Regions from separate parts of the Psychrobium sp. 1_MG-2023 genome, predicted to be linked through region 2. Evidence: predicted binding sites of a transcription regulator. Region 2 holds the regulator's gene; each other region holds the start of a gene.
The links. Region 2 encodes LexA, which represses DNA repair genes until DNA is damaged. Its sites were predicted from a motif close to TACTGTATNNNNATACAGTA; they were not measured.
Positions count from the first base shown of each region.

Region 1: Q8W26_RS05140 (DNA topoisomerase III) is a predicted target of LexA. The motif match lies at 3,275-3,294, and genes of this name have one in related genera.
Region 3: ruvC (crossover junction endodeoxyribonuclease RuvC) is a predicted target of LexA. The motif match lies at 2,531-2,550, and genes of this name have one in related genera.

Region 1 is NZ_JAUYVJ010000007.1:1,266-11,728, reverse strand. It holds gene Q8W26_RS05145 (translocation/assembly module TamB domain-containing protein) at 1-1,323, shown strand, start outside; gene Q8W26_RS05140 (DNA topoisomerase III) at 1,342-3,261, opposite strand; gene Q8W26_RS05135 (TonB-dependent receptor) at 3,735-6,914, shown strand; gene Q8W26_RS05130 (endonuclease/exonuclease/phosphatase family protein) at 7,009-8,211, shown strand; gene truC (tRNA pseudouridine(65) synthase TruC) at 8,404-9,177, opposite strand; gene Q8W26_RS05120 (YqcC family protein) at 9,192-9,521, opposite strand; gene Q8W26_RS05115 (DUF3549 family protein) at 9,633-10,463, shown strand, end outside.
Region 2 is NZ_JAUYVJ010000001.1:52,405-62,867, forward strand. It holds gene Q8W26_RS00190 (winged helix DNA-binding protein) at 1-122, shown strand, start outside; gene Q8W26_RS17860 (DUF1107 family protein) at 426-638, shown strand; gene Q8W26_RS00195 (SulA-like leucine-rich domain-containing protein) at 695-1,240, opposite strand; gene lexA (transcriptional repressor LexA) at 1,237-1,860, opposite strand; gene plsB (glycerol-3-phosphate 1-O-acyltransferase PlsB) at 2,138-4,558, shown strand; gene ubiA (4-hydroxybenzoate octaprenyltransferase) at 4,625-5,491, opposite strand; gene Q8W26_RS00215 (chorismate lyase) at 5,500-6,093, opposite strand; gene Q8W26_RS00220 (flagellar basal body-associated protein FliL) at 6,255-6,674, shown strand; gene glpG (rhomboid family intramembrane serine protease GlpG) at 6,680-7,519, opposite strand; gene Q8W26_RS00230 (polysaccharide deacetylase family protein) at 7,530-8,588, opposite strand; gene Q8W26_RS00235 (MATE family efflux transporter) at 8,616-9,935, shown strand; gene Q8W26_RS00240 (hypothetical protein) at 10,013-10,303, shown strand; gene Q8W26_RS00245 (TonB-dependent siderophore receptor) at 10,437-10,463, shown strand, end outside.
Region 3 is NZ_JAUYVJ010000004.1:169,727-180,189, forward strand. It holds gene cmoA (carboxy-S-adenosyl-L-methionine synthase CmoA) at 1-427, opposite strand, end outside; gene aspS (aspartate--tRNA ligase) at 674-2,461, shown strand; gene ruvC (crossover junction endodeoxyribonuclease RuvC) at 2,597-3,151, shown strand; gene ruvA (Holliday junction branch migration protein RuvA) at 3,148-3,774, shown strand; gene ruvB (Holliday junction branch migration DNA helicase RuvB) at 3,783-4,799, shown strand; gene ybgC (tol-pal system-associated acyl-CoA thioesterase) at 5,434-5,835, shown strand; gene tolQ (protein TolQ) at 5,825-6,517, shown strand; gene tolR (protein TolR) at 6,520-6,951, shown strand; gene tolA (cell envelope integrity protein TolA) at 6,963-7,952, shown strand; gene tolB (Tol-Pal system beta propeller repeat protein TolB) at 7,952-9,298, shown strand; gene pal (peptidoglycan-associated lipoprotein Pal) at 9,322-9,906, shown strand; gene ybgF (tol-pal system protein YbgF) at 9,925-10,463, shown strand, end outside.

The sequences.
Region 1 (10,463 bases), on a different contig from region 2:
CAATCAGACACCTTAGGACGCTTTTATACCACATTAATTAGTGACGTTTTTTCTAAAGCTCCAACGCTTACCGGACACATTCAAGGTGACGGATTGCAGCTAGCACCTTATCGTTATCTTATTCCGCACATTGAAGCTCTAGATGGTGAAGTCAATATCAATACAGGTTTTACTGGTTCAGTTGAAAGCATGCAACTCTTTGGTAATTTAGCGTTAACAGATATCACCATTAATAGCAGTAAGTTGCCTAGTAATATCTACAAGCTCAACTCTTTAATTGAATTACAAGGTCAGGAAAGTGCTTTTAGTAGTCATTTTGAATTAGGCGATGGCTACGGGTTACTTTCAGGAACTGCAAATTGGGTCGAGTCATTGGAAGCACAAGTATCGCTACGAGGTGAATCATTGTCTCTAGCACCATCAAAAGATATCAATGTAACATTTAGCCCTGATATTCATATTGACCTAGGCACTACTCTGGCCAAAGTGCGTGGTGATATTAATATTGACCAAGGAAACATTAAAATTAAATCATTACCCGCCTCAGCGGTTTCTTTATCGGATGATGTAGTTATCAAATCAAAACAAAAAGAAAAACCCCTTGCGGTTGATTTGGATGTAAATGTATTAATCAACGATAAATTACGTATCGATGCATTCGGTTTAAAGTCATCACTAGCAGGAAAGCTGAATTTAATTCAAAACAAGAATATACCGCTTAATGGCCATGGCGATCTTGCTTTAAGTGACGCTACGTATAAAGCGATGGGGCAAAACCTACTGATTAAGCAAGGTCAGCTCATCTTTACCGGAGTTTTAACCAACCCCATCATCAATATCGAAGCAATTCGGGACCCACAAGATACTAACGATGATGTCATCGCTGGACTTTATGTTAATGGAGATGCAAAAACACCTAAACTCACTATATTTTCAACGCCTGTGATGGCGCAACAAGAAGCCCTATCATACTTAGTTCGAGGCCGCGCGATTAAAAGTAAAGACGGTATTAGTGGCGAAGATATGGCAATTTCAATGCTGCTTAGTAGTGGTATCGGGCAATCACAAGAGCTTGTCGGTGATATTGGTAATAAGTTAGGCATTAGCAATTTGAGCTTAAATACGAGTGGCAGTGGTGAGCAGACCAAAGTTGAAGTAAGTGGTTATATCGGACCAGACTTACAGATCCGCTACGGTGTTGGCGTCTTTGATTCTGAACCAGAAGTAGGTTTGCGCTATGAATTAGCACCACAATTTTTTGTGGAATTCATTCATAACACTCGCCAAGCACTCGACTTCTTATACCAGTTCTCGTTCGACTAAACTCATAGCGCTTTACAATTAACCAGAACGAGTTCTGGTCGGCTTTTTCTTGGTAAATTTACGTTTTCCCTTACGAACAGGCTTAGGCATAGACTTTAAACCTTGAAAGACTGATTTGGAAGTTAACGCTGCCGAGGCCACCAGCGGTGTTAAGCTAGCTTCAAGCGGCTGCATAAATGCTTGATACTGTAATTCTTTTCCAGCAATTGCATTGAGTTTTGACTCCCATAACGCGGTCATATCAGGCGTTGTAGACTCGACAGGTAAAGCTGTGATGAGCGCTACTCCAGCCTCAGTCGCTAAAATTTGCTTCCCCTGCTTATGCAAAAAATGCCGCTTAAAGAGTAATTCGATGATAGAAGCACGGGTTGCCTCTGTTCCTAAACCATCTGTTTCCTTTAAGACTTTCTTAATTTCAGGATCTTGTACGTATCGTGCAATACCTGTCATTGCCGCCAGTAAGGTCGCATCGGTAAAGTGCTTTGGTGGCTCAGTCACCTTATCCAAGACCGAAGATTTCAAACAATGTAATGATTCGCCCTCTTTAAGCTTAGGTAAAAACGATTCATTAGCGTCCGATTTAAATAATACTTTCCACCCTTGTTCAACCACTTGCTTAGCTTTGGCAGTGAATAAACCGCCAGCAATATCAACATCAACTTGTTGTTGTTGGTAATTAAAAGGCGGATAAAACTGAGCTAAATAATGTAGAACAATTAATTGATAAACTTTGTTTTCAGTACCACTTAAGTTAGCTGCTACGTACTTTTTATCTGTTGGGATAATAGCATGATGCGCAGAAACCTTTTTATCATCCCAAGCTTTTGATTTCCTAGTTAGATTTGCATTATCCACAGCATGTGATAAGTCAGGACAATTGTGCTTTATAGACTCACAAACGCGAGTGGCTTCTTTGAAATGTGCAACCGGTAAATGACGGCAATCTGAACGTGGATAAGTAATTAATTGATGCTTTTCATACAAAGCCTGACAAATATCCAGCACTTGCTTAGCGTTTAAGTTAAATTTTTTAGCGGCGTCTATTTGTAAACTAGATAAATTAAAAGGCAACGGTGCGTTTTGACGTTTACTTTGTTCGGTTATTTGTAACACTTTTGCCGCCTGCCCTTGTGTCCGTTCTACCACAGTTTGAGCTAGCTTACGAAATATTACACGGCCCTGATCATCCTGATACTTTTCACAGGCTTTACTAGGTTGCCACTTCGCCTCAAACTCCTCCTGCTGAGTCGTTTGTAATGTGGCCACAACATCATAATAAGGTGTTGGCGTAAACTGTTTAATTTCTTGATCGCGCCGTACCACTAGGCCAAGGACAGGGGTCTGTACTCGCCCCACCGACAAAACACCGTGATAACCCGCTTGCTGACCAATCAAAGTATACGCACGAGTCATGTTCATGCCATAAAGCCAATCTGCTCGAGAGCGAGCTAACGCAGAAGCAGATAACGGGCGAAACGTCTTATTACTTTGCAAGTTAACCAAGGCCTTTTTTACTGCAGCAATGTTTAAGTCACTAATAAGTAAACGTTGAACACTATCAAATTTAACACCTTTAACCCCAAGGTAACTGATAACTTCATCAACCAATAACTGCCCTTCACGATCAGGATCGCCCGCGTTAACCAAGTGACTAGCTTGCTTTACTAACTTACGTAGCACTGCTAATTGCTTTTTGGTTTGAGCTTTTGGTATCAGTTTCCACTGTTCGGGGATGATTGGTAGGTCAGCAAACTGCCATTTCTTATAGCGGTCGTCATACTTATCTGGCTCTGCTTGCTCAAGCAAATGACCAATACACCAGCTCACGACATCGCCATTGTCTAAGGTAATAAAGCCATCACCTTTTTTCTGTTTAGACGACAGGCCATTGGCGATAGCACGCCCAAGACTGGGTTTCTCAGCAATATAAAGAATCATTGGTCAATAAGTTAACTGTATAAAAGACCAGTAGTGTAACAGTCGAGTCAGTAAATAACAAAAAACATTTTGTTAAATCATCGTTAACAGTGTGCTAAACAAAAACAGCTAGAGCACTATTTTTTGCGAGCTTGCTTAGATACACCAAACTAACAACGTGACCGCCTTCACACTATTAATAATAAGTATCTTTAATCAAGTGTTTGATTTTTTATCTTAAAGCCATACCAAAAAAGCTGACACAACTGACAGGTTATTATCTAAGCACATGTAATAAGTATAATTATAAAATATCCACTACATTTATCCCCGTCTTTTCACTCTCTTAAGTTGCATAAAAAAAATGCAAAACCTGTGACATACAACTGTCATAAAAGTTCGATATTTTATGAGAAATATTTATAATCTCGCTTAGAAAAACTTCACTTTGTTAATTTTTTTAACAGCGTTTAACACCAAGGAACTATTCTATAATGAATAATTTACTGAAAAAAACTGCTGCAGCTAGTGCCGTTGCAGTCGCTTTAAGTCTTGCAACCCCAGCATTTGCTGCTGACACATCATCAGCTGTGCGTGGTAAAGTTGTTACTCAAGCTGGTCAACCGCTTGCTAACACGAAAATCACCATCATCCACGTACCAACAGGTGCTAAGCGTGTAATTGAAACTAATGCAGAAGGTAATTATTCTGCATCAGGTTTGAAAGTTGGTGGCCCTTACAAAATCGAAATCGATTCAGAGACTTACCAAGACCAAACGTTAACTGATGTTTACCTTCAATTAGGTGAAGTAAGAAAACTTACAACAGCACTTTCAATGAACGATGTTGAGCGTATCGCGGTAACGGGTTCAGTCATTGCTGAAACAGCTCCGGGTAGCTCAAGTTACTTCGGTCAAGACGCCATTGCTGGTGCATCAAGCTTAACACGTGACATCAAAGACGTTGTTCGTGCTAATCCACTTGTTACTATCTTACCTGGTTCTGACCGTGAAATGAGTGTTGCGGGTATGAACCCGAAATTTAACTCTATCACTGTTGATGGCATCAGCCAAAACGATGATTTTGGTCTAAACGGTGGTGGTTACCCAACACAGCGTTCGCCAATCCCATTTGACGCACTAGATCAAGTAACAGTTGATGTTGCCCCATTTAACGCGGGTGTATCTGGTTTCAGTGGCGCATTAATCAACTCAGTATTCAAGTCAGGTACGAATGAGTTTAAAGGTGGTTTCTTCTACGAAACACTTAATGATGACATGGCTGGCACACCTGAAACAGTTAAAAATGGAAAGCGCGTTGAAGTTCCTCAACCATTTGATGAAACAACTTACGGTGTTAGCCTTGGCGGTCCATTAATTGAAGACACATTATTCTTTTTCACGTCTTATGAAAAGTACGACGCCCCTAAAAGTGTAGAGTGGGGACCAGCAGGATCAGGTACGCCAAACGAGACAGATGCAACTCTTGAAGAGTTAGCTGAAATTCGTGAAATCGCTAGTAGCGTATATGGTTTAAACGATTTAGGTGATTGGGCAGTAACACCCGTTGAAGAAGATGAAAAGTTAGTTGCTAAAATCGATTGGAACATCAACGATGAGCACCGCGCATCTTTCACGTACCAATATAACAAAGGGAACCGTACCCGTAATACAAGTGATAGAGAAAATGAATTACGTTTATCTTCACATTGGTACAATAAATCAGAAGAGTTAAATAACTTCGCAGTTAAAGTGTACTCAGATTGGTCTGATGATTTATCTACAGAAATCAGCATCACACAAAAGAGTGTAAAGACTTTACAAGACTCGTTCGATATGGGCATGGCTGATGTAACGATTGAAAACTTAAAGAGTGGTGGTGACATCGCTTTTGGTCCTGATCAATACCGCCACGCTAACTACCTTGAAAATGACACTTTCACGTTCAAATTTGATGCAACTTACCTAACAGGTGATCACAGCATTAAATTCGGTACTGATTACACAAACATCGATATCTTCAACCTATTTGTCCACTCATCTAAGGGTGTGATAGTTTTTGACGGTATTGATGCATTCCGCGAAGGTAATGTTGAAGAATATTTCTACCAAAATGGTACAAATAATGATGCTAATAACGCTGCTGCTGACTTTAACCGTGAATCTTTAGCCTTATATATCCACGATACTTGGGCATACAACGACGATCTAACCCTTGATTTCGGTCTCCGTTACGAAGTGTTAGGTTCTGATGACAAACCTCTTTACAATGCGAACTCAGAAGCGCGTACAGGTTATGACAACACTGAATCATTAGACGGTATTGATATCTTCCTACCGCGCGTTGGTTTTAACTACATGGTCAATGATGACTTGACTATCCGTGGTGGTGTGGGTCGCTTCTCTGGTGGCTCACCAAATGTTTGGATTTCAAATGCTTATTCAAATAATGGTGTTAACGTAGGTGTATTCGAAAAAGAAGACTTTGAAACATCACCAACTCCTAATAACAACATTATTACTAGTATTCATGAAGAAGGAATTGATAAACTCAATGGCGCAGTAGCTGAAGGTGATGTTAACTTAACAGACCCTGACTTTAAACTTCCTTCCGATTGGCGCTACCAATTAGCTGCTGACTACCTACTTGATATTCCGGGTGTTGGTGAAGATTTTTCTTTCTCTGCTGAAGCTATCTACGTACAAAAGATCGATCAGCAATGGTGGGTTGATGCTTCATTACTAGAATCTGATAAAACAGGTACTACAGCTGATGGCGGTTTAAACCTTTATGAAGGTGATGAAAGACGTTATGACTTAATGCTAACCAACTCTGATAAAGATGGTAGATCACTAATCTTATCTACCTCGTTAGCTAAAGCGTTTGATAACGGCTTTAAGTTCTCTGCCTCTTACACTAACCAAGACATCACTGAAGCACACGGTGGTTCTAGCTCAACGGCTCGTTCTAACTATCGTTACAATGTTGGCTTAAACCGTAATGAAGCTTATGTTGGTGCTGCAAACTATGAAATCGAACATAGCTTCAAGCTTATCCTTGGTTATGAAACTGAATTATTTGACGGTTATGCAACAAACTTCGATGTATTCTTCGAGCGTCGCTCTGGTAAGCCATTCTCTTATACAACCAATTTCAACCGTTTCACTACTGACCGTAACACCCCTGACGAGAAGAAATGGAATAGCCCATGGGATCTAATCAGCCCAGGTCTGTTTGGTGGCAACTACCTTCCATATATCCCTACTGCGGGTGATGAGAATGTTATCTACACTGGCAATACTACTGAAGCTGAAGTATTAGCCCGCATCGAAGAAGCAGGCCTTTCGGGTTACGCTGGTGGTTATGCGCCTAAGAATACGTTTACGACACCTTGGGTTAACACACTTGATTTAACAGTTCGTCAAGAAATCCCAGGTTTAATGGAAGGTCATAAAGGTTCATTATACTTCACTGTTGATAACCTACTGAATCTAATCGATAGCTCACAAGGTAAAACGTACGTCAATGATTTTGGCACTTCGCGTTTATACACTGCGACTATCGACCCAGATACAAGCAAATACGTGATTGACGGTGTTAAAAACGACTCGCACTCATTTGAACCGCTAGAGTCTACATGGCGTATCAAAGTTGGTGTTAGCTACAAGTTCTAATCGAACTTAGCTAAAAACGACTAAACACGTTAAAATGCCAGTCTTATGACTGGCATTTTTATGTTCATACCTATTACTTTTTACAGGATTTTTCATGGTAAAAGTTATCTTATCAATGCTCTCTTTAATCACGTTAGCGGGGTGTAATATGACCACTAGCTCAAATAATCAAGCTAACAGCTTTACAGCAATCAAAGTCGCCAGTTTCAATGTCAGCATGGACGCGAGCAACTATGTTGGCCGTGATATGAGCAAAGCCAACAATCAAGTTTTACGCAATCAATTAAAAAACAACAACCAACAAATTAAAAACATCAGTGAGATCATTCAGCGCACTCGTCCTGATATCATTTTGCTCAATGAGTTTGATTACATCGACGATCCAAGCCAAGGCATTGAGCGTTTTATCAAACAGTATCTTAATGTGGCTCAGCACCCTTCGGTAAATGCCATTGACTACCCTTATTATTATTACGCGCCAGTCAATACAGGTAAACCAAGCCCATATGACTTAACCGGTGACGGAAAAGCAACAGGCAAGCAAGGTGATGCATGGGGCTTTGGCTTCTTTGAAGGGCAATATGGTATGGTGTTATTGTCAAAGTACCCTATCGATGTGAACGCGATACGTACTTTCCAACACTTTAAATGGAAGGATATGCCAAACGCACTTCGCCCGATAAATCCAGCAACAGGGGAGTTCTTTTATAACGATGAAGTGTGGCAACAATTTCCATTATCATCAAAGTCACACTGGGATATTCCCGTTGATATCAATGGTAAAACGATTCACATTTTAGCATCACACCCGACCCCACCGGTGTTTGATGGACCAGAAGATAGAAATGGTAAACGCAACCATGATGAAGTACGTTTTTGGCACGACTACATTAGCCCGCAACAGGCTGACTATATTTATGACGACCAAGGTGTTTTCGGTGGTCTAGCAGACAAGCAGCGTTTTATTATCATGGGCGATCAAAACGCATCCAAAGATGAAGGAAATTCATTAAAAGAAGCAATCACGGCATTATTAACCAACCCGTTGGTCAATGATGCGAAAATCCCCCAAAGCATTGGCGCAAGTCAAAACAAGCAAGCAAACCCAATAGCTAAATTTCATACCGCCTATTGGGGAATACGAGCTGACTATGTATTGCCATCACAATACGGCTTAGAGGTGTTAGCGAATGGGGTTTTCTGGCCACAAAAAAACCAAGAAACATATCGCTTGATTAAAGATCGTAAGGCATCTTCGGATCATCGGTTAGTCTGGAGTGAGCTAACCGTTAAATAACGGACGGTAACTCTCCGTAAGACGAATAGCCAAACGGTCACTTCACATTGAAGTGACCGCTTTTACTTATGCCTCTCGCCATCGGCACCTTGATATGATGCTACTCAAGGCCCCGACTTTTTACTGAGAATGTAAAAACGAGATTCCGGCTAAAAGCATGCCGGAACGACGAATTAGAGGCTAAACCACAGCTTATTCAGCGTCGACTCGACCGCTTACGTACTCTATTGGGTTCAGTTCTATGTCCTGCCAACCTAACTTGTCACAGGTTTGTGTAAAATCTGTACCAAGGGGGGCGACAATCTTTATGCATTGTTGTGTAATAGGGTGAACAAATTGTAATTGCGCAGCATGAAGCATTAACCGCATATCACCAAAGTGTTGCTTAAAGTATTTATTTTGTTTGCCATCACCATGGGTGGTATCACCAATAATCGGGTGACGAAGGTGTGCCAAATGACGGCGCAGTTGATGCTTGCGTCCAGTTTGAGGTTTTAACGCGACTAAACTATAGCGTGCCGCTGGATACTTACCAATAGGCTCAGGATATTCGCTGAGAGCGACATTTGCCCAATCTGTTACCGCATCTTGCGCTTCTTTATCTTGCTGGGCTTTTTTATCAACAATTTTATCGAGGATTTCTTTTAACGGGTAGTCCAAACGGTCACTACCTTCAAGGTAGCCTCGCACCATCGCTAAATAACCTTTGACGACTCGACGTTCGCTAAATAACTCACTCAGTTGACGCGCGACTTCACTCGATAATGCAAACAGCAACACCCCAGAGGTTGGTCGGTCAAGGCGGTGAATTGGATAAACATACTGACCAAGTTGATCCCTTAAAAGCTGCATCGCAAAGTATTTTTCTTTACGTGCTAAGTAACTTTTGTGGACTAACAACCCGGCAGGCTTATTAATCGCGACCATATATTGGTCTTGATAAATAATTTCTAATGGCTCAAACATCGCTTAAGTCTAACTTAGTTAATCGTTGCATTAAATTGAGCATCAAGCTCAGCAATCAACTTAAGCAACGGGGTGGTGTTCTGCGCTACTCCTTTAAACGATTCTTCAGCCATCGGTAAGATTAGAAACTCTGTCGGTAGAGGCATATTTGAATCAATCAGCATCTGCATTTTTGGTAATAAAATAAACTCTAACCACTGCGCAAAAGTCAGCGTATCACAGCAAAAAGGTTCACTACTCTCTAGTGCCGCTTTATCTGGCGAAGTGCTTTGCCATAAATCAATACGGACCATTTCTTGGTTTATTTGTTCTAATAAGACACTGACTTGTTGTGCGTCGCTCATCGCTACTACCTGCTGAGAAAAATTGTCCTCATCATACGCAAAAATATTGCCAATACCAATACATAACAATGATTGCTACAATAGCGAAAATTTTTTTGTAGGGTAAACATCTTGGACCAATTTAATACATTAAGTGAATTCTTACTTCAAGCAGGGACTCAATATCGCGTGTTTGATATGGGGCGTCGAGTACAAAAGATTTCAACCGACCTTTTTAGTGATTTTGAACATGCTGTTGCTCCCTACCCTTACCCACTGCAACAGCACGCTTGGTTGGCTGTTCTCTTTTGGAATAAACAACAAAGCCAAGAACACTATGTGTGGTTTTTAAAGTTGCCATTAGATGAGCGAGGATTATTAGAACAGGCATCTCGTAATCAGTTCCTTGAACTCGTCGTCAATGCGTTAGGTAAGTCGATGAATAAAGAACCGGATCAAGAGCAACAATCCGCGTTAGATCACAACCCAATCATCTTTAAGCCTTCTGAACAAAAACTTGCTGCATTTACTAGCCAAGTGCGCCAAGTCATGAAGTTGGCGCCAAGTAGTTATATGACCCCAGCGCTTGATTATTTAAATACGCCAGAACAACATAGTCAATGGCAAGAAATCGGTTATCAAGGCTTAGCGGACATTGCGAGCAAAGCCGATGACCCTTTGTTTAACCAAGCAATTGTTAATGCACTGCCGGTTCTCCCATCGCAAACATTTTGTGCGTTATGCTGTAGTTTAGAAAACATTGCCATAGACACTGCAATTGCAGATGTGTTGTTAAACCAACTCAAACAAGCGATAAACGAGAGTGACTTAAATCACGTCATTCATGCTGCACGCGCTCTATCACACGCCAAAGGGCCTGGTTTTCAACAACAAGCGCTCGATGCACTCTATTCTAGTGAATTAATAAAAACTGAACGTGACATTGTGGTTATTATCGCAGGT
Region 2 (10,463 bases):
GTTTGATTGACTCACTTAAAGATTTAAATCTGACGGAACAACAGTTAAGTGAAATGGCTAGTGCATTAAGAGTCCTTTCCGGTTTTTATGATCAATCTTCTCGAAGTGCTGCATCGTTGTAATACCAATACCGTTATTTAAGTGACCCCTTTGGTATCGCGAATAAGCGATAACGTGAATAAACGAATTAGAGTGCAGGTGCTACGTTCCAAACAGAACCTAAGTAATAACATCGATGCCGGGAAGGTATTTATTGGCGTATGTAGTTATTCTAGATAATAAGTAACGAAGCTATCATTTTAGCCCGATAAAGATGTACACGTTATTTATGAAGTTAATATAAGTTTAATACTTTGGTTTTTTGTGAACTTTTTAACTGAATTGTGTTCTTACTATTCCACTAAGGTTGAATTCATAGGGATAAGATGAAAGTTTTTGCAAAACAATCAATCAGACAAATTGTTAAACATATCAAGATATTCTTCCAAGGAACGATAGAGATCGATTCGCTTGGACGTTTCAAATTTTCACAAGGGCAGCTGTGTTTACCACAAAACGCAACCCGAACGCAGAGCTCTTTTGTTCAACAGGTGAACTCATCTATTAAGTCTAAACGGCCTGTTGCCCAGTGGGATTAGCTTGATACTAGTTACACAGTAATCGAACTTTAGGCTTTACTAAATCGTCGCAAAGCTTAGTGAAATGCACCACTTAACTTACTAAGATTAACATGCTGCGCTAATTGATTTTGACTATGACAATTCAATTGGCGTTGTGTTTGTTGCTGATTGATATTAAAAACGAACGCTAAGGCGCTAGTTCGTTTTGCAGCAAGCTGCAGACGTTTTAAGTCCCTAGCATTAACTGAGTCTGGCCAAGCAATAACTGCGCTGCTAGTTCCTGACATCAATGCTTGCTCCATTGCCCATAAAGTATCAACCTGATCTTTTGGGTGAACTAATAAAATCTTATCACTTGCGATTTGGTATTGCTCGCTTAATGCTTTGAGTTGTTGTTTCGGTGCACCAATCAATACAATCCAGCGACGCTGTTCGCTGAGCTTTTTAAGGGTTGGCCCAAGAATCTCTAACTGCTGGTCATCATTAGATTGACTAACGATCTCGTTAATCGTTTGTGATTGCCAACCACCCTGATTTAGCAAGTTATCTAAATGGTTAAAACCTGAACTGATTGCAAAGTTGTTCTCAGTTGTTTGTTGGTTTAAATATAATGATTTCATTGCCAAGCTCCATTTCTTATCACGCCAACTGCCAAACCTTCAATTTCTAATGATTGATATTCCAAATCGACGACGATGGTTGAAAACTCTGGGTTTTCAGGGTGTAGTAAAACTTTATTATCCTGTCGTTCAAAACGTTTAACCGTTACATCGTCTTCTACACGTGCGACCACAACTTGACCTTCGTTAACCGAGGTTGTTTTGTGTACGGCTAGCAAATCGCCATCAATAATCCCAATATCTCTCATGCTCATACCGTTAACACGTAGCAGATAATCTGCTTGTGGATGAAACATACTAGGGTCGACTTTGTAATGTGCTTCAACGTGCTCTTGAGCTAGAATCGGTTCTCCAGCAGCCACTTGGCCTATCAATGGTAAGCCTTGCTCTTCACTGTCATTGGCAGCTTCGGGAGGTAAACGAATGCCGCGTGATGTGCCAGGGATGATTTCAATAGCGCCTTTTTTGGCTAAGGCCTTAAGGTGTTCCTCAGCAGCATTTGCTGATTTAAACCCAAGCTTTTTAGCAATCTCAGCTCGTGTTGGCGGCATGCCTGTAATGGCTATATTGTCTTTGATAAGCTGTAAGATTTCAGCCTGACGGTTAGTTAACTTTTTCATATACTTGCCTTAGCACCAAATTAGAATAAATGAACTGGGTTTTCATACAGTATAGCTGTCAGTATATACAGTAAAAATTACTGTGCAAGTATTAATCAAAAAAACTTTACTTTAATAATTAAATTACGCCACGGTGTTCTAATCTTTAATAGATTGCTCTTATCGAGTATTAGTTAAAATGAACTTGCCACAAATAATAACTGGTAATACCTTTGGGCTTAGTATGAAATTTGATATATTACGCGTGTTTTCTGTTTAGTTATTGGTAAAAGTGTGTATGACAAACTCTCTATCACGTTGGGTGAATATTTTACGTTGGCCAGTTCGCTTCTTAGTTCGTAGCAAGCTCGTACCGAAAGATCCCTGCGCCGAGCTTAATATTGATCGTCACAAGCCCATTGTCTATGTGCTTAAAACGGAGTCATTAACAGACTTGGTGGCATTAGAGAGAATTTGTAAGTCATTAAAGCTACCTTTACCTACTCAGCCACTACAACTTGGTGAACGAAAGATCCCTCGTTATTTTTGTGTGCAGGGTCGGGTGCCTGTTTTTGGCAAAAATAATGATGCCAATAAATTTATTAATCGCTTTAGTGAACTGATAAATTTCCTACGTCAACCAGAACAGCAAGATGTTCAGATTGTACCTGTAGCCTTGTTTTGGGGGCGTAAGCCAGGGCGGGAAGACGATACTGTCAAAGCTGCCGTGATTGCTGATGAACAAGCTTCTTGGCTCAGAAAGATAATGATGGTGTTGTTTCTTGGCCGAGACAACTTTGTTCGCTTTAGTCAACCAATCTCGATGGTCGAGTTAATTGCTTCTCGTAGTAGTGATGAGCGTATTGCTCACAAGCTATCACGTCTTGCACGTTTTCATTTTCACCGGCAGGCCCAAACAATGCTAGGGCCAAAGCTGCTATATAGAAACTCACTTGATCAACGTTTGATGAAGTCGCCAGCGTTACAAGTTGCGATGCAAGAATATGCGCAGCAAAAAAATCTATCAGATGATCAAGTTAAAGCAGAAGTGTCTAAATTAGTTGACGAAATAGCCGCTAACTACTCTGAGCGCTTGCTTCGTATTGGCGATCGTGTTCTGACTTGGTTGTGGAATAAGCTCTATAAAGGCATCAATATCAGTAATGCGGAGCGTGTTCGTCAACTCGCTCAAGACGGAGAAGAAATAATCTTTGTGCCTTGTCATCGTAGTCACATGGATTACCTATTGCTAAGTTATGTTATTTACCGACAGGGTATGGTGCCACCACACATTGCTGCGGGAATTAATTTAAGCTTCTGGCCTGCGGGACCAATCTTCCGCCGCGGCGGTGCTTTTTTTATGCGTCGAACGTTTAAAGGCAATAAATTATACGCTGCAGTGTTTAGGGAGTACTTGCACCAACTTTTTAATAATGGCTATTCGGTAAAGTATTTCACTGAAGGGGGTCGCTCTCGTACAGGTCGTTTACTGTCTCCTAAGACAGGCATGATTGCGATGACGGTACAAGGTGCATTGCGCGGCATCGAACGCCCAATTACTTTGGTACCCGTTTATTTAGGTTATGACCATGTCATGGAAGTGGGTACTTACCATAGTGAATTGAAAGGAAAGTCGAAAGAGAAAGAGTCAGTGGGGCAAGTGGTAAAAACATTGCGTAAACTGAAAAACTTCGGCCGTGGTTATGTGAATTTTGGTCAGCCTATTTCGCTCAATAAACACCTCGATAATGAAGTACCTCAATGGCATGAGTCTATTAATCCAATGGAGCAACAAAAGCCGTCATGGTTAACTCCAACGGTTAATAGTCTGGCTAATAAAGTGATGGTTAATATCAATAATGCTGCGGCAGTTACGGCTATTACTCTCTCGGCTCTAGTGGTATTAGGTGTTGAACGTCGTGTTATTGCTAAGTCGACATTAGAAGCCCAGCTAGACCTTTACCTCAAACTTTTACGTCAAGCGCGTTACTCTGCTGACATTACTATTCCTGAGTTAAGTGGTAAAGAGCTACTGGCTCATGCGATAGAGTTAAAGAAGTTTACCGTCAGTGAGGATGATTTAGGGCAAGTGATTAGCCTTGATATTTCTAGTGCAGTGACCATGACTTATTATCGTAATAATATCTTGCACCTGTTTGCATTGCCGTCATTAATCGCGGCCTCGTTTGTTTATCACGGGGTTAAAACAAGAGAGCAACTTGATAATGTGATTGAGCAATTATATCCATTATTGAAGAATGAATTATTTATCGGTCTTTCTCAGCAAGAATTAGCGACTTATGTTGATGATATCTTACTATCATTAACGGCATTAGAATTGATCAGCGATAGTGATGGGCAATACACCATTATGACAGCTCATAAGCCGCAATTAATGATCCTTGCTCAACATATACAAGAAACATTAGAACGTTATGCGATTGTATTGAAAATTATGCAGAAGAAGCCTCATATTGAGCGTAGTGCTCTGAATAATGACAGTCACGCCTTAGCGAAACGTTTATCGAATATTCATGGTATAAACGCCCCTGAGTTCTTTGATAAGCAGGTGCTTTCAAGTTTCATTTCGGAATTAAAGGAGCAAGGCTATATTGACCATGATGATAGCCACTTACCGAAAGTGGACCAGTTGGTGGAAACAGTTAGTGGGTTATTATTACCAAATGTATTGGCAACAATTAAAGTGAGCCTGAATTAACCGAGTTAATACGGCTTACTTAACACCTTGACGTGGAGGATGCCGTACTATTCTTACTACTATTTATTATGCCAATAATAAATAGTGAGCAATGATACCGATAAATAAAACAGTGCCAATCCGATTGTTTTGAATGAAAGCTTGAAAGCATTTATCGCGCTCACGTGTTTTAGCTTGTTGGTATTGATGAATGAATAAACCAATACAAAGTGTCATAGCGAGATAAAACGGCCAGGTTAATGCCGCTAAACTCGCTACTTTCAACAGGCAAAGTACCGTAATTAACTGCAATAAAGCAATCGCCACTAAATCGTAACGGCCAAATAGTATGGCCGTTGATTTAACACCAATCTTAATGTCATCTTCACGGTCAACCATTGCGTAATAGGTATCATAAGCCACAGTCCATGCTAAATTAGCGGCAAATAACCACCAACAAATTGTTGGGAGGTCGTTACTTTGGGCAGCAAAAGCCATCGGAATAGACCAGCCAAATGCGGCCCCTAATACTACTTGTGGTAAGTGAGTGTAGCGTTTCATAAACGGATATGTCGCCGCCAACGCAACGGCAACGAATGATAGGCCGATGGTTAATGAGTTCATGGTTAATACTAACAAGAAGGCGATGGTAAGTAATATGAAAAATAGTTGCAGCGCTTGCTTACTTGTAACAACTCCTGTGGCCAAAGGGCGCTGAGATGTGCGCTCGACATGACCATCAACTTTACGATCGGCATAATCATTAATCACGCAACCTGCTGAACGCATTAAGAAGACGCCTAAGGTAAATACAATTAAAACGGGCCAATCAGGCATACCATCAGCGGCTAACCAGAGGGCCCAATACGTCGGCCATAATAATAGCAGTGTGCCTATCGGTTTCTCTATCCGCATTAATTGACTAAAACCATTGAGCTCTGATTGAGTAAACATAATCGACCTTATTTATATGCTGTCGCGGCAGGTAAAAAATACTCTGCAACCATTAACGGGTGAGTCGCGAGTTTAAAGATTGAGCGCCTTGCCCACAACCGTTTTTGGGTTGGTTGCCCTAGTTGCTGGCTTAATGTGTGTAATGCTGAGTCAGGGTTAAAATAGGTGGCTTCAATATCACTGCGCGTCATTTCGGGTGATTGGAATAGCACTGCGCCTAATGATGTGGCACCTAATTTTGCAAGTTGATGGTCAGCGTAAGCTAACGTTTCTTCAGGAATTAATGTTCTAGCATACACTTGAGGAACACCGTCACATATTAAAATAACTTCACGGCTATGCATGTTAGTATCAGTAGCAAAAAATGATTGTTCGTGCGGGGCTAGTTTGGCGATTCCTTCTCGCAAGACTTGTACCTGAAATCGCGTTGTATCTTCGCTTAATCTTGCGGTTAACGAAGACTTATCGAATAGCCATTCATGTAATTTCGGGTTTAAATGAGCTGTTTGCGCCATTGAGGCGGTATACCATGTGTTATTACACCCACTAGGAAAAGGGAGAGTGAGAGACGATGAGTTGATCACGGGGCTAATAGTTTTCACGAGCTTAACAGTTGAAAAAATGACGAACTATTATGCTTGAGCAGCGTCTAAAAATCATGTCATTTCAGGGAAATAATTGCTAAAAACCTCAGTTCGATTTAACATTAAGCAAACTTTTACTAAAGAAATTAAGTGTAATTGCTGTTTGGAGAGTAATTAATATGCGTAAGCTGACCAACATGCTGGTGCTCATCATGCTATTAGGTTGTGGTTTGAGTAGCAGTTTTCATGCACAGGCTGAAGATGGTGCACCAAAAGATTATGCGTATTTTGGCTTTGAGCCAGACATAATAACTAACTACATTAGCAAACAAAGCAAGAAGATTGGCTATGTACGTATTACCATGGAGATTATGGTGGCGAGCCCTGATCATATTGCGATCATTGAGCATCACGCTCCGTTGCTTAGAGCGGCGGTTGTTGAAGTCTTAGGTGAGCAAGATGAGCTAAAAGTTAAATCTCCAACGGGTAAATCAGAGATTCGAGAACTTTGTTTTGAAACGATTAACCGTTTACTCAAAGAAGAGACAGGGCAAGAGCTAGCGGTAAGCCTGCTATTTACTAAGTATATTTATCATTAGACTATTCAATGGTTTCGCTGTTTATCGCGATCAAACCACGCTTGGATACAGCCAATGAGTAATCCGCCTAAGTGAGCCCCATTAGCTACAGGCACTGAAAAGGCATCCACAAGCCCCAGCACTAGCCATAACAACATGAAAACTATATAAGCAGGGGGTAAGCTAAGCCCTGCTTTAGGGTTGAGTCGAGCTGACCACCAGAAATAACCCACCAAAGCATAAACCACCCCAGATAAACCACCAAATGCTGGTCCAGTCAGATAATACTGAAAGATATTGGGTAAGCTACTTGCTAAGATAAACAATAAAAGTAATTTTCTTGCCGAAAGTTGTTGTTCAATCTTTCCCCCTAAATACCACCACCACAATAAATTAAACACAATATGCATAATGGAGAAGTGCAATAACGCAGGGGTGAACAAACGCCATATTTGTCCCATCCTTTCAAGCTCGAAGTGAGGGAAAAAGCTCAGTCCCTCATAGAGTGTCGGTATACCAAGCATAAATGTGAGATATACAAATACACAAATAACGAAAACCGATAAAGTGACAGGTCCGGTATGGCTAATAAAATCAACTAGCAGCGATAGGTTTGCATTTTTGTGGTCCACATCAATTTGTGGGTTAGCATTGTGCCAAGAAGCCGCGAGGTACTTTGGGTCATTTGGGTTTGTTATGAACTGTTTAAACTCTATCTCAGCGACTTGTTGTTTTGAGCTGGTATCAACCCAGATTGATACGGTATCTGGTTCTTGCTGAAGGGTACAGTAGATATCCAGTCCCATCATATAGTCGATATATGCTTGTGCCATACGTGCATTATCTAGATTACCCACAAAAAACATAAGTGACCCCTTAGTTTTCGTACCAACTACCATCGGCATTACGGTTTATCCATGGCTGAGAAAACCAATAATATCCGGATTGGGTTCTACTCTGTGCTGTACAGTTATAACGCGAGCGTCCTGCGGGCAAATCCGTCTCAGAAGTAATGGTGAACGTATTCTCATTTATCCATTGTGGCGCAACAGCACCACCTAAAATATAGCAGTTTAATGTGGGTTTATATAAATCCTTTGTTTTTACAGTGACGGTCAATTGCGGTCGTTTGGCTAGCTCGCTATCACTGTGCTGATCTAACTGTGGGTTGGCGTTGACTAACTTGGTAACGGGCATTGCTAGGGACTTTAATTTAACTTTCAATGTTTTTAGGTTGGCATAGCGCCCTGAAGCGGGAAAGCGGGGTAAAGCACTAAAATCTGAGGTTGCAGCGAGTGCCCCTGAGTGCTGTCCGATACCAACGAAGCCCATTGAAGTAATCAATTGTTGTAGTTCACTGTTATATTCACCATAAGGGTAAGCTAAGTACTTAAAGTTATGACCCGTATGTTTAATGATTTCAGCTTCAGCCGATTCGATATCTTGTTTAATTCTAGCTTGCCATTGTTCAACAGTTTCATCAGTTAATTGCCGATTAAGGTGTAAATGCTCCCAGCTGTGGTTGGCTATTTCAACACCTGAATCGGTCATGGCCTTTAATTGTGCCCATGTCAGCATATTAAGATGATTAGCAGAGATCTCTTTTGGTGCGACAAAAACGGTGTAAGGAAATTGAAGTTGCTTTAAAATGGGGTCCGCATTGATTAGCACATTGGCGTAGCCATCATCAAAGGTGATAGCAACGGTTTTTTCAGCCAGCTTTTTACCGCTTCTTAAGTCATTAATAATCTTTGATAGGGGCAAAACCTTAAAGTTATTTTCTTTAAGGTAATCCATGTGTTGTTGAAACTGTTGTACGGTTAAACTGGTGGATTCTGGCGTGGTATCGCTGACATGGTGATATTGTAAAACCACGGCTGCATGAGTACTCATCGCGAATAAGCCAATAATAAAAGCTAAGCTTTTTAACCACATAAAATAACCTCGAAGGAAAATAAGTCCGTGAGCATTGTCACCTCCATTGCCAACCAACGCAAGTTATTGCTGTTGGCACTGCCAATGATTTTATCAAACATCACTACGCCTTTACTAGGCTTGGTTGATACTGCGGTGATTGGCCACTTAGAGCATGCCTATTACTTAGGGGGTATTGCCCTAGGGAGCATGATTATTAGCATTACCTTTTGGCTCGCTGGCTTTTTACGCATGACTACCACAGGAGTATTGGCTCAAGCCTTTGCCAATGACGATAGTAGCAATGAATTAGCGTGGCGCTTATTTTTCCATTCAATTTTTATTGCGATGGCTTTAGCTTTATCACTGCTTATTTTACAGCAACCATTGATTGAAGGTGCTTTGTGGTTAGCAGGTGCTAGCTCACAGGTTAGTCACTATGCCGGGGTCTATTTTGATATTCGAATATATTCAGCGCCAGCGGCATTAATTAATATGGTGCTACTCGGCTTTTTTGTTGCTCGCCAACAGGTACGCTGGGTGGTTTATCAGTTATTTACCATTAACGTTATCAACATTGCTTTGGACCTTTTCTTTGTTGTTGGCTTAGAGTGGGGGGTTGCTGGGGCTGCACTAGCGTCGGTGATTGCTGACTATTGTGGTTTGGTATTGTTGTGCTGGATTATTTCACCGACTATTAAGCAGCTCGCTTGGCGTCGTTTGGTACAAGTTCAGCCCGCATTGATTAAACGCTTAGTTGGACTTAATCGTGATATTTTTATTCGATCGCTAGCGTTGCAACTGTGCTTAGCTGCGGTGACAGTGACAGGGGCGAAACTTGGCGATGTTACCATTGCCGCGAATGCGATTTTACTTAATATGTTTATGTTTGCTTCCTATGGTTTAGATGGTTTTGCCTATGCCGCAGAGTCATTAGTTGGGGAAGCTAAAGGCAAAAAAGATAGTCAGCGCTTACAACAAGTCGTATTCTCTTGTGCGGTGTTCTGTGGTGCAATCGGTGGCTGTTTTGCATTAGGCTTATGGCTTTGGGGAGAGTTATGGATTAATTTCATGACGACAATTGAACCAGTGCAACAGGCAACATTACAGTATCTGCCGTGGATGATCGCTATCTGTGCCATTGCGTGGCTATCGTTTTTAATGGATGGTGTATTTATTGGTTTAACCAATGGCAAAGCGATGCGAAATACCATGATCATTGCCGCGGCAGTCTTCTTTGTTGTGCTCTTTTTGAGTCAAAGCGTGTCTCCAAGTTTAAATAACCACGGTTTGTGGCTAGCATTTTTTTGTTTCATGTTAACGCGAGGTGTGAGCTTAAGTTGGTGTTATCGTGAAATCAATCACTAAGGTGTTGTTTTTTTGTTTCTTTTCTATAGGCTTTACCTTGTCAAGATTGACATGGACTTTATAAGGATATTTTTGTAATGACTATTACACTGGTAACATTTTTTCTTCTGTACATCATTTATAGTGTTAAAGATGCTGACTTTATTGCTCGTGAGTTCCAATCTTGGCTGGCGTTGTTGAAGCATTGCTTTAGGGAGTCTGCGCTTTTACTTGGAGGAGCAACAGCAGTGGGCCTATGTGATTTATTGATCACTGCAGAAGATGACCTCATATTCTATGCGCTATTTGGCGCTGCGATGGCTGCCGTTTATAGCATGTCTCTGATTGCAAAATTTAGCCTGCAACGATACCAACTACAAACGCAATAACCCTTTTCTAAATCGGTCAAAGTACGCAAAGTGCGACATAGTGTCGCACTTCCTTGTTTTCGCTTTATTTTAGCCCTTTACGCCCTACACTATCCTTAAGTTATTTTTTATATTTATCTAATAGGGATACCCCATGAAGTTAACTCCGCTCTCTTTAGCT
Region 3 (10,463 bases), on a different contig from region 2:
CTGCAGGGTCAATAAATTGTAGCGTGAAATTAAGCACCACGACGCTGGCGTTGCTGATGTCTAACTGTTGAATATCTCCACAAACAACATCAACGTCCGTATCACTTTTAAACGCGTTAACGTGCAGTTTACAGCGCTCAATCATCGCAGGGGAGTTATCAACGGCGATAATGCGACAATTAGTTTTATCAAGATGGCGGCGCATCTCTAATGTCGCGGCACCCAGACTACAGCCGAGATCGTATAACGACGAGTCATCTTGAGCGAAACGTTTAGTCAACATGCCAATCGCAGTAATGATATTACTATAGCCGGGCACCGAGCGTTTGATCATATCAGGAAAAACTTCAGCAACTTGCTGATCAAATTGAAAATCGCCCATGTTTTCTAACGGGGCGGCAAAGATATTATCGCGTGATTGGCTCATAACTAGGTAGAATTAGACAAAAGAGCTATTTTAACCCAGTGCGTAGCGAGTGTCTCTTAGTAATTATTATTGCACTTAAAAATGTTAATTGAATCATCTCGGTTGTGTATAAAAACATCGATTAAGTCATCGCGTATCAACAATTGGTAACATATCGCCTTAGGGTCTTACCTAATAGTCAATTTTTCATTATACTTATCGTCATTTCGACAATAGCCCTTAGGGCAACCATCAGGAAGTATATCAATGCGCAGTCATTATTGCGGTGAATTAAACGAGTCATTAATTGGTCAACAAGTAGAACTTGTTGGTTGGGTAAACAAGCGTCGCGACTTAGGTGGCGTTATCTTTTTAGATTTACGTGATCGTGAAGGGTTAATCCAAGTTGTTTATGATCCAGACCTAGAAGAGTCATTCGCTATCGCAAACAGTCTACGTAATGAGTTCTGTGTTAAAGTAACAGGCATCGTACGTGGTCGCCCTGAAGGCCAAGTAAATAAAGACATGCCTACTGGTGGCGTAGAAGTATTAGGTAAAGCGTTAGAAATTATTAATCGCGCAGAGCCACTGCCATTATCGTTAGATGATCACCAAACAAACTCTGAAGAACAACGTTTAAAGTACCGTTATTTAGATCTACGTCGCCCTGAAATGACTGAGCGTTTAGTATTCCGTTCTAAAGTGACTGGTTTTGTTCGTCGTTTCTTAGAAGATAACGGTTTTTTAGATATCGAAACACCTATCTTAACGAAAGCAACACCTGAAGGCGCGCGTGATTACTTAGTACCGAGTCGTACTCACAAAGGTAAATTCTTCGCATTGCCGCAATCACCACAGTTATTTAAACAACTGTTAATGATGTCTGGTATGGATCGTTACTATCAAATCGTTAAATGTTTCCGTGATGAAGATTTACGTGCTGACCGTCAACCTGAATTCACACAGATTGATATTGAAACGTCGTTCATGTCATCAGATCAAGTACGTGCTAAAACCGAAGAGTTAGTGGTTAATTTATTCAAAGAGCAACTAAACGTTGATTTAGGCACATTCCCAACGATGAGTTATGCTGATGCAATGCGTCGTTTTGGTTCTGATAAGCCAGATTTACGTAATCCGTTAGAGTTAGTTGATGTTGCTGATATCTTAAAAGAGGTCGAGTTCAAAGTATTCTCTGGCCCAGCTAACGACCCTAAAGGCCGTGTCTCAGTTATTTGTGTACCGGGCGGCGCATCATTAAGCCGTAAGAACATCGATGACTACGGTAAGTACGTTGGCATCTACGGTGCTAAAGGTTTAGCGTGGATGAAGGTTAACGACATCGATGCGGGTATGGAAGGTATTCAATCGCCAATCCTTAAGTTCTTAAACGAAGAAGTAGTGACTGAGTTATTAAAACGTACTGATGCTAAATCAGGCGATATTATCTTATTCGGCGCAGATAACTACACAGTAGTGACAGAAGCAATGGGCGCTTTACGTCTAAAATTAGGTGAAGACTTAAACCTAACGTCAGATGAGTGGAAGCCGCTTTGGGTTGTTGACTTCCCAATGTTTGAGGAAATTGATGGTCAATACCACGCCTTACATCACCCGTTTACGGCGCCTGTCGGCGTAACGGCACAAGAGTTAGAAGCAAACCCTGCTGCTGCATTATCAGATGCTTATGACATGGTTTTAAACGGTTGTGAATTAGGTGGTGGTTCGGTACGTATCCACAATGCACCGATGCAAGCCTCTGTATTCCGCATCTTAGGTATCTCTGATGAAGAAGCCCAAGAGAAGTTTGGTTTCTTACTAGAAGCATTACGTTACGGTACGCCACCACATGCTGGTTTAGCTTTCGGCTTAGACCGCTTAATTATGTTAATGACAGGCGCAAGCTCAATTCGTGACGTAATGGCTTTCCCGAAAACAACGACTGCTGCATGTCCACTGACTAATGCGCCGGGTGTAGCAAATACTGCCCAGTTAACTGACTTAAACATCGCTTCATTAGTAGCGGAGTCAGATAGCGAAACAGACGCAGAATAATTTTCTGTTATTCTAGAATTCAGTGATGAAAAAGCGAGCTTAGGCTCGCTTTTTTTATGCTTTCTATAATACTGTACTTGCAACCAGTGGTTTGATTGCTTACTCTATAGCAATAGATTGGCAAAGGTGTAGGCAATGACAATTATTTTAGGTATTGACCCTGGTTCCCGTGTCGCGGGTTATGGGGTGATCCGTAAAGAGGGTAATAAGTTAACCTACCTTGCTAGCGGCTGTATACGTGTTAAAGAAAAAGAGTTACCGCAGCGGCTCAAACAAGTTTTTGATGGCGTGACCCAGTTGATTGCGCAATACAAACCTGACGAGTTTGCCATTGAACAAGTGTTTATGTCACGTAATGCTGACTCTGCGTTAAAACTAGGCCAAGCTCGTGGCGTTGCGATTGTGGCTGCGTGTAATGCTAACCTCCCCGTGAGTGAGTACGCCGCGCGTTTAATTAAACAAGCGGTTGTTGGCACTGGAGCTGCAACTAAAGATCAAGTGGGTCATATGGTCACCCAAATGCTTAAGCTGCCTGCAAAGCCACAGGAAGATGCCGCCGATGCACTAGCAATTGCCATTTGTCATGCCCATGCCCATCAAGGGTTAATTTCAAAGTCTGGTAAAAGACGCAGTAGTTCGATGCGCACGTTACCGAGTCATTTAAAAAATCGATGTAAGGAAGTATTGTGATAGGACGATTAAACGGCATTGTTGCTGAAAAGCAAGCACCACTGTTGCTATTGGAAGTGAGTGGAATTGGTTATGAAGTACAAATGCCAATGACCAGTTTTTATCAAATGCCAGAGGTGGGTGAGCAAGTCATCATTCATACGCATTTCGTCGTTCGTGAAGACGCGCAATTACTCTATGGTTTTGCCAATAAAATTGAGCGCGAATTATTCCGTGAGATTATTAAGGCCAATGGGGTTGGTCCGAAGCTGGGCTTAGCGATTTTGTCGGGGCTATCTGCCAGTCAATTTGTGCAAATAGTCAGTAACAGTGATGCATCAGCATTAGTCAAGTTACCAGGTATTGGCCTTAAAACTGCTGAACGCTTGATCATTGAATTAAAAGACCGCCTTAAAAACTTCACTTTGCAACAGCAAGATAGTCTTGCAACTGATGCGCAACCACTAGATGGTGACTTAGGGTCTACCTTTATTGAGACTGTGGATGTGGAACAAGATGCTATTGATGCACTTCTTGCTTTAGGCTATAAACAAAATCAAGCGACTAAAATCGTTAAAAAAGTTAAACTGCCAGAAATGGATAGTGAAGCCTTAATTAAAGCAGCGCTTAAGGCAATGCTTTAGGATAAATAATGATAGAAGCAGATAGATTAATACAAGCCACTGAGATTAACCCGCAAGAACAGCAAGTTGATCGTGCGATGCGCCCGAAAATGCTTAGCGATTACACCGGGCAAGAAGAAGCAAAGTCTCAACTTAATATCTTTATCCAGGCAGCGAAACTACGTGATGAAGCTTTAGATCACATGTTAGTTTTCGGTCCGCCGGGATTAGGTAAAACCACCTTAGCACATATTGTTGCTAATGAGATGGATGTTAACGTTAAAACAACCTCGGGGCCGGTATTAGAAAAAGCAGGGGATTTAGCAGCACTGCTCACCAACCTGGAACATGGTGATATTTTATTTATCGATGAAATCCATCGGTTAAGCCCTGTGGTTGAAGAAATACTTTATCCAGCTATGGAAGACTATCAGCTTGATATTATGATTGGCGAGGGACCAGCTGCTCGTTCAATCAAGTTAGAGCTGCCACCTTTTACCTTAATCGGTGCGACAACTCGAGCCGGTTCATTAACCTCACCATTACGCGCTCGTTTTGGAATACCGCTTCGCTTAGAATTTTATAAAGTCGATGAGCTCAAAGACATAATCATTCGCAGTGCCGGGCAGCTTGAAGTTGGTATTGATCAAGCAGGGGCGTTTGAAATTGCTAAACGTTCACGTGGTACGCCTAGAATAGCCAATCGATTATTACGCCGCGTCCGTGATTTTGCTCAAGTGAAGTTTGATGGAGCAATAAACCAACAAATAGCAGCACAGGCGTTGCAGGTGCTTGATGTTGATAATGAGGGCTTTGATTTTATGGATAGGAAGTTATTATTAACGATTATCGAGAAGTTTTCAGGTGGCCCCGTCGGTTTAGATAACCTTGCCGCTGCGCTCGGTGAAGATAAAGATACCTTAGAAGATGTCATTGAACCCTATTTAATTCAACAAGGGTTTATTCAGCGTACCCACCGTGGTCGGATTGCCACACCTCAAACTTACTTACATTTTGGCCTCGTCGCGCCAAACCCTCAGTTATAGCGTTGCCCCTACTAAATAGGTGATGGAGATGACGGTTTGTGCATACATTCCGTATCTCCTAAATGTCTTCAGCGAGTATCTATACCCTGGCATGCAGAGACACTCATCGTATGAATGGCTAACGAGATAATAGCATTGTGGGTTCAAAGAATTTTGGATAAAAAAAAGCCCACAAAAATGTGTGGGCTTGAAGTCAATTATAAAAAAATCGACAAAGGAAGTAACAAATAAATAACAACAGAGGTTTATCGATTAATCTATGCAAGACAACCAATAAGATAAACATCAACTTTCGAAGTACAGACCTCGTTAAGTGGTGACAATAATAGGGAAGTTCTTTATTAGAAACAAACTAGAAAAATTTATTTTCGGATTAGTTTTTCTAATGCTGCTGGGGCGTGTGAATTTGATTTTATACACGATATCACAATGATTAAGTGTTTATTCAGGTTGAGTGAATAAAAATGCTGTTATAAGTAATGTTTGCTTTGATGAAAAAAGTACCGCGCTCTCGTTATTGCCCACATTTTAAGTTATTGACTTGAAAATAGTTATCCTAAGCATTGACGGCTATTGCCCTTAGAAGCCAGATATAGTACCTTTTGCCAGATTTTCTTTAATAATTGAGACTTTTATGAGCTTTGAATTCCCTGTTCGTGTTTATTATGAAGATACTGATGCTGGTGGTGTGGTTTATCATTCGAATTACTTAAACTTTTTTGAACGGGCGCGTACAGAGTTCTTAAGAGATTTAGGCTTCGAGCAAGATACGCTACTAGCTCAAGGAATAGCATTTGTTGTTAGGCGTTGTGAAATCGATTATTTAATGGCTGCCAAGTTTAACGATGCACTTACAGTGACCGTTGGCATCAAGCAGTTAAAAAATACCAGCATTGAGTTTGAACAAAAAATTGTTTCCTCGTCGGGGAACCTGCACAGTGTTGCTACAGTCATAGTTGTTTGTGTTGACATGAAGAAAATGAAACCGACCCGTATCCCAGCAAATATTATTGAGGAATTAAAGAGTGACAGCTGAACTATCGTTTATTGATTTATTATTAGAAGCCAGTGTATTAGTGCAATTAGTTATGTTAGCGCTTTTACTAGCCTCTATTTTTTCTTGGGCTGTTATTTTTCAGCGCCGCACAGTATTAAATCAAGCAACAAGCAGTTTACGTAAGTTTGAAGACCGCTTCTGGAGTGGAACTGACCTTGCGGGAATTTATAAAGAATTGAGTGCTCGAGGGAATAAAAACTTAGGCCCTGAGTTAATGTTCTGTGCAGGTTTCAAAGAATTTGCCAAACTACGTCAATCAGCATCATCAACGCCTGACGCTATTGTGACTGGTTCACATCGCGCGATGAGAGTTGTACTATCTCGTGAAATAGATCGCTTAGAGCAAAACTTACCCTTTCTAGCAACCGTTGGTTCGATTTCACCGTATGTCGGCTTGTTTGGGACTGTTTGGGGTATCATGAACTCATTTATCGCGTTAGGTGCCGTTCAGCAAGCGACTTTGCAAATGGTTGCACCTGGGATAGCGGAAGCCCTGATTGCAACAGCTATGGGTTTGTTTGCGGCGATTCCTGCTGTTATTGCCTATAACAAATTTTCTAATAGTGTTGATAAGCTTGAAAATAGCTACGCGAATTTTATGGAAGAGTTTGCTTCAATATTGCAACGTGAAGCCTACGCTAATCAAAACAAAGCTGGTTAATGATGATGCAATATCAACGTAAACGTCGACGCTTAAATTCTGACATCAATGTTGTTCCTTACATTGATGTCATGTTAGTACTACTGATTATCTTTATGGCAACAGCCCCATTAATCGTTCAAGGGGTCAAAGTAGATTTACCCCAGGCACAGGCTAAAACACTGACCGAAGATAGTAAGCCACCTTTAATTGCATCAGTTAAAAGTGACGGCAGTTATTACCTGACGGTGGGTGATTCTCCCGAGCAATCACTTACTCAACAAGAGCTAGCAAGCTTGGTGGCGGCTCATTTACAGCTTGAGCCGGATAGTCCAGTGATGGTTAAAGGCGACCGTGCCGTATCTTACGATCATATTTTACAATTGATGGTGACATTGCAAGCAGCAGGTGCTCCATCAGTTGGTTTAATGACGGACCCTGTTGAAGGGCAATAAAAGGGTGAATTGTGAGGCCTAATTTTCAAATGGCACTGGGGTGCTCAGTGCTATTACATCTTGGTGTAGTGGTAGTATTATTTGCAGGTAGTTTTATCTCGCCGAAAAAGCCTGAACAAAAACCTCTATCAATGACTATGTCTGCGTTGCCAAAAGATAAGCCGATCATCAAAGCCGCGATGGTTAATTCTGCTGATGTTGAACGGCAAATTGATAAACTTAAACAACAAAAAATTGATGCAAAGCGCGAACAACAGCGCCGTGCTGATAAATTGCGCAATGAGCGTCGCAAAATTCAAGAATTAGAGAAGCTACGAAAGAAGCGTCAACAAGAAAAGTTAGCAGCAGATAGGGCGGCAAAGCGTGCTAAAGAACAAGCAGCGAAAGAGGCCAAACTAGCGCAGCAAAAGATTGAGCAAGCTAAAGCAAAACAAAAGGATGAAGCAGAAAAAGCGCTAAAAGCGCAACAAGAACGCCAAAAGCAAGAAAAGGCAGCGGCAGAAGCAAAAGCGAAACGATTAGCTGATGAAAAAGCGGCGGCAGAAGCAAAAGCTAAACGTCTAGCCGATGAAAAAGCGGCAAAGGAAAAAGCGGATAAAATTAGAAAAGAAAAATTGAGAAAAGCTAAGGAAGCTAAAGAACGTGCTGCCCAAGAGGCATTAATGGCCGAGCAGATGGCAGAAGAGCAAGCCGAGGTTAACCGCGCGCGTGATCGCAGAGTATTGTCTGAGGTTGAAAAGTATACCGTACTTATTTCCTCGGCGATTCAACGCCATTGGAACGTTGACGAAAGTATGCGAGGTAAACAGTGTGTGCTCAATATTAAACTTGGGCGTAGTGGGATAGCGTATAGTGTTAAAGCCGTTTCGGGCGATAAGTTTGTTTGTAAATCAGCAGAAGACGCTGTTTATAAAGTGAATAATTTTCCTGTATCCAAAGACCCTGCGGTTTTTGCCCGTTTAAAAGAAATTAACTTAACAGTTCAACCAGAGTTTGACTAATGAAATCAATGTTAAAAAAAATAATCCTGACTGCTAGTTTAGCGACTGGGTCCGCGCATGCCGCACTCGATATTGTGATCACTGAGGGCATTGATAGTGCACGCCCTATTGGTGTGGTTCCTTTTAAGTGGCTAGGTCAGGGCATCAAGCCCGAAAAGGTTGCGAATGTTATTGCTGGTGATTTAAGTCGAAGTGGTCGTTTTAGCCCGCTAGATATGTTGACATTAGAGCAACAACCATCGACTTCAAGTGAGGTGGATTATCAGTATTGGGCGGATAATGGTGTCGATGCATTAGTTGTGGGAACTATTAAACCGCATAGTACTAATGGTTATGTCGTTGGTTTTGAACTAATCGACGTAGTACGTGCACAAATGAAAGAAACACTAGCGTCTCAAGGCACACCGATTGAACCCAATAATGATCACATACTAGACTCAAGAGAGACAGTGATCGATGTCGCTGCTTTTCGTCAATACGGGCATCGCATCAGTGATATCGTTTACGAGCAACTCACAGGTGAACGAGGCGCATTTAGAACTAAGATAGCTTATGTATTGGTTGATCGTGAAAGTGAGAATTTCAAGTATCGATTGATGATTGCTGATTATGACGGTTTTAATGAAATAGAAATCTTGCGTTCGCGTGAACCGTTAATGTCACCTAGCTGGTCTCCAGATGGAACCAAACTTGCTTATGTTTCGTTCGAAAATAAACGTCAAGAGATCTTCATTCAAGATATTTACACTCAAGAGCGCAAAAGGGTCAGTAATTTTTCTGGAATGAATAGTGCGCCTCAATGGTCTCCTGATGGCACTAAATTAGCATTAGTATTATCAAAAGATGGTAATCCTGATTTATACGTGATGGATCTGGCGAGTGACAAGCTTTCTCGAATTACTGATAATAGAGCAATTGATACAGAACCTAGCTGGGCCCCTGATGGACATTCATTAATTTTTACTTCTGAGCGAGGTGGAAAGCCACAAATTTACCGCGTAAACTTACACAGCAGACGAATCAGTCGGTTAACTTATGATGGCGACATGAACTTAGGGGGCACTATTACCCCGAAAAATGATCAATTAGTCATGGTTAATCGTACGCGAGGCAAGTATCATATCGCTAAGCAAGATATATTGTCTGGAAACTTACAAGTATTAACCACAACACGTCTTGATGAGTCACCGAGTATTGCGCCTAATGGTAGTATGATTATTTATGGCACAATGCATCGAGGTCAACAGGTTTTAGGGTTGGTATCTATTGATGGCCGCTTTAAAGCAAGATTACCGGTTGGGCAAGGCGAGGTTAAAGCTCCTGCTTGGTCACCGTTTATCTATTAATAAAGAAAAATAAGGAAACGATAATGCGTTTTAATAAAATTGTTAAGGGGATTGCTGTCGCTATTCCAATGTTTACATTGGCAGCATGTGGTTCTACCTCGACAACAGATGTGGATAGTCAAGAGACTAACCAAATCGATGGACAGACATCTCAGGTTGAGCAAGGATCGAATAACACAGTTCAAACGGGTGCTGTTACTAAACACATGACTCCTGAAGAAAGACAGCGCGTAGTTGCAGCACAAAAAGCTGAACAACAACGTCAAGCTGAAAAAGAACTACGTAAAGAGCACATCGTTTATTTTGACTTTGATACTGCAAATGTATCAGGTAAGTTCGCACTTATTCTGGAAGCTCACGCTAACTATTTACGTGACAACCCAAGTGTAAACGTGAAAATCGAAGGCCATGCTGATGAACGTGGTACACCAGAATATAATATTGCTCTAGGTGAGCGACGTGCTAAGGCCGTTAGTAAATACTTGCAAGGCTTAGGTGTTAATAGCAAGCAAATTGATACGATGAGTTATGGCGAAGAAAAGCCACTAGATTATAGCCGCACAGAACGAGGCTTCTCTAAAAACCGCCGAGCAGTTCTAGTTTATTAATCTATATAAGTAGACGTAATGAAAAATTTAATTACATTAGGTCTTTTCTTAGCAGCGAGCACGCAAGTGCACGCTGCTAATGTCGTCGAGTTAAATACTTCCCCTGAACAGCGTATTGCTTCATTAGAACAAATGATTAAGCAAAAGAATCGTGTTCAAGTAGAGATGCAACAACACATCGATACATTGCAGCAAGAGCTCAATGAACTTCGTGGGACGACAGAAACCCAAGACCACCGCCTAAATCAGGTATTACAACGCCAACGCGAGCTTTACCAAGAACTCGATAAACTGGCCACTCGCCTCGAAACGGCAAGCCTTTCTAATACTCCTATTGATACAAGTGCCCAAGCTCCTGCTTTATCTGAGAGTGAAGCTTATGATCGTGCGCTGAATCTAGTACTCAAGGGAAAACAGTATGATAAAGCAATTGTTGAGTTTGAACGTTATTTAACAGATTTCCCGCAATCAACTTATTTAGCTAATGTACACTATTGGTTAGGACAATTGTTATTCACTAAAGGGAAAAGTGCTGAGGCAAAAATTCAGTTTGAAAC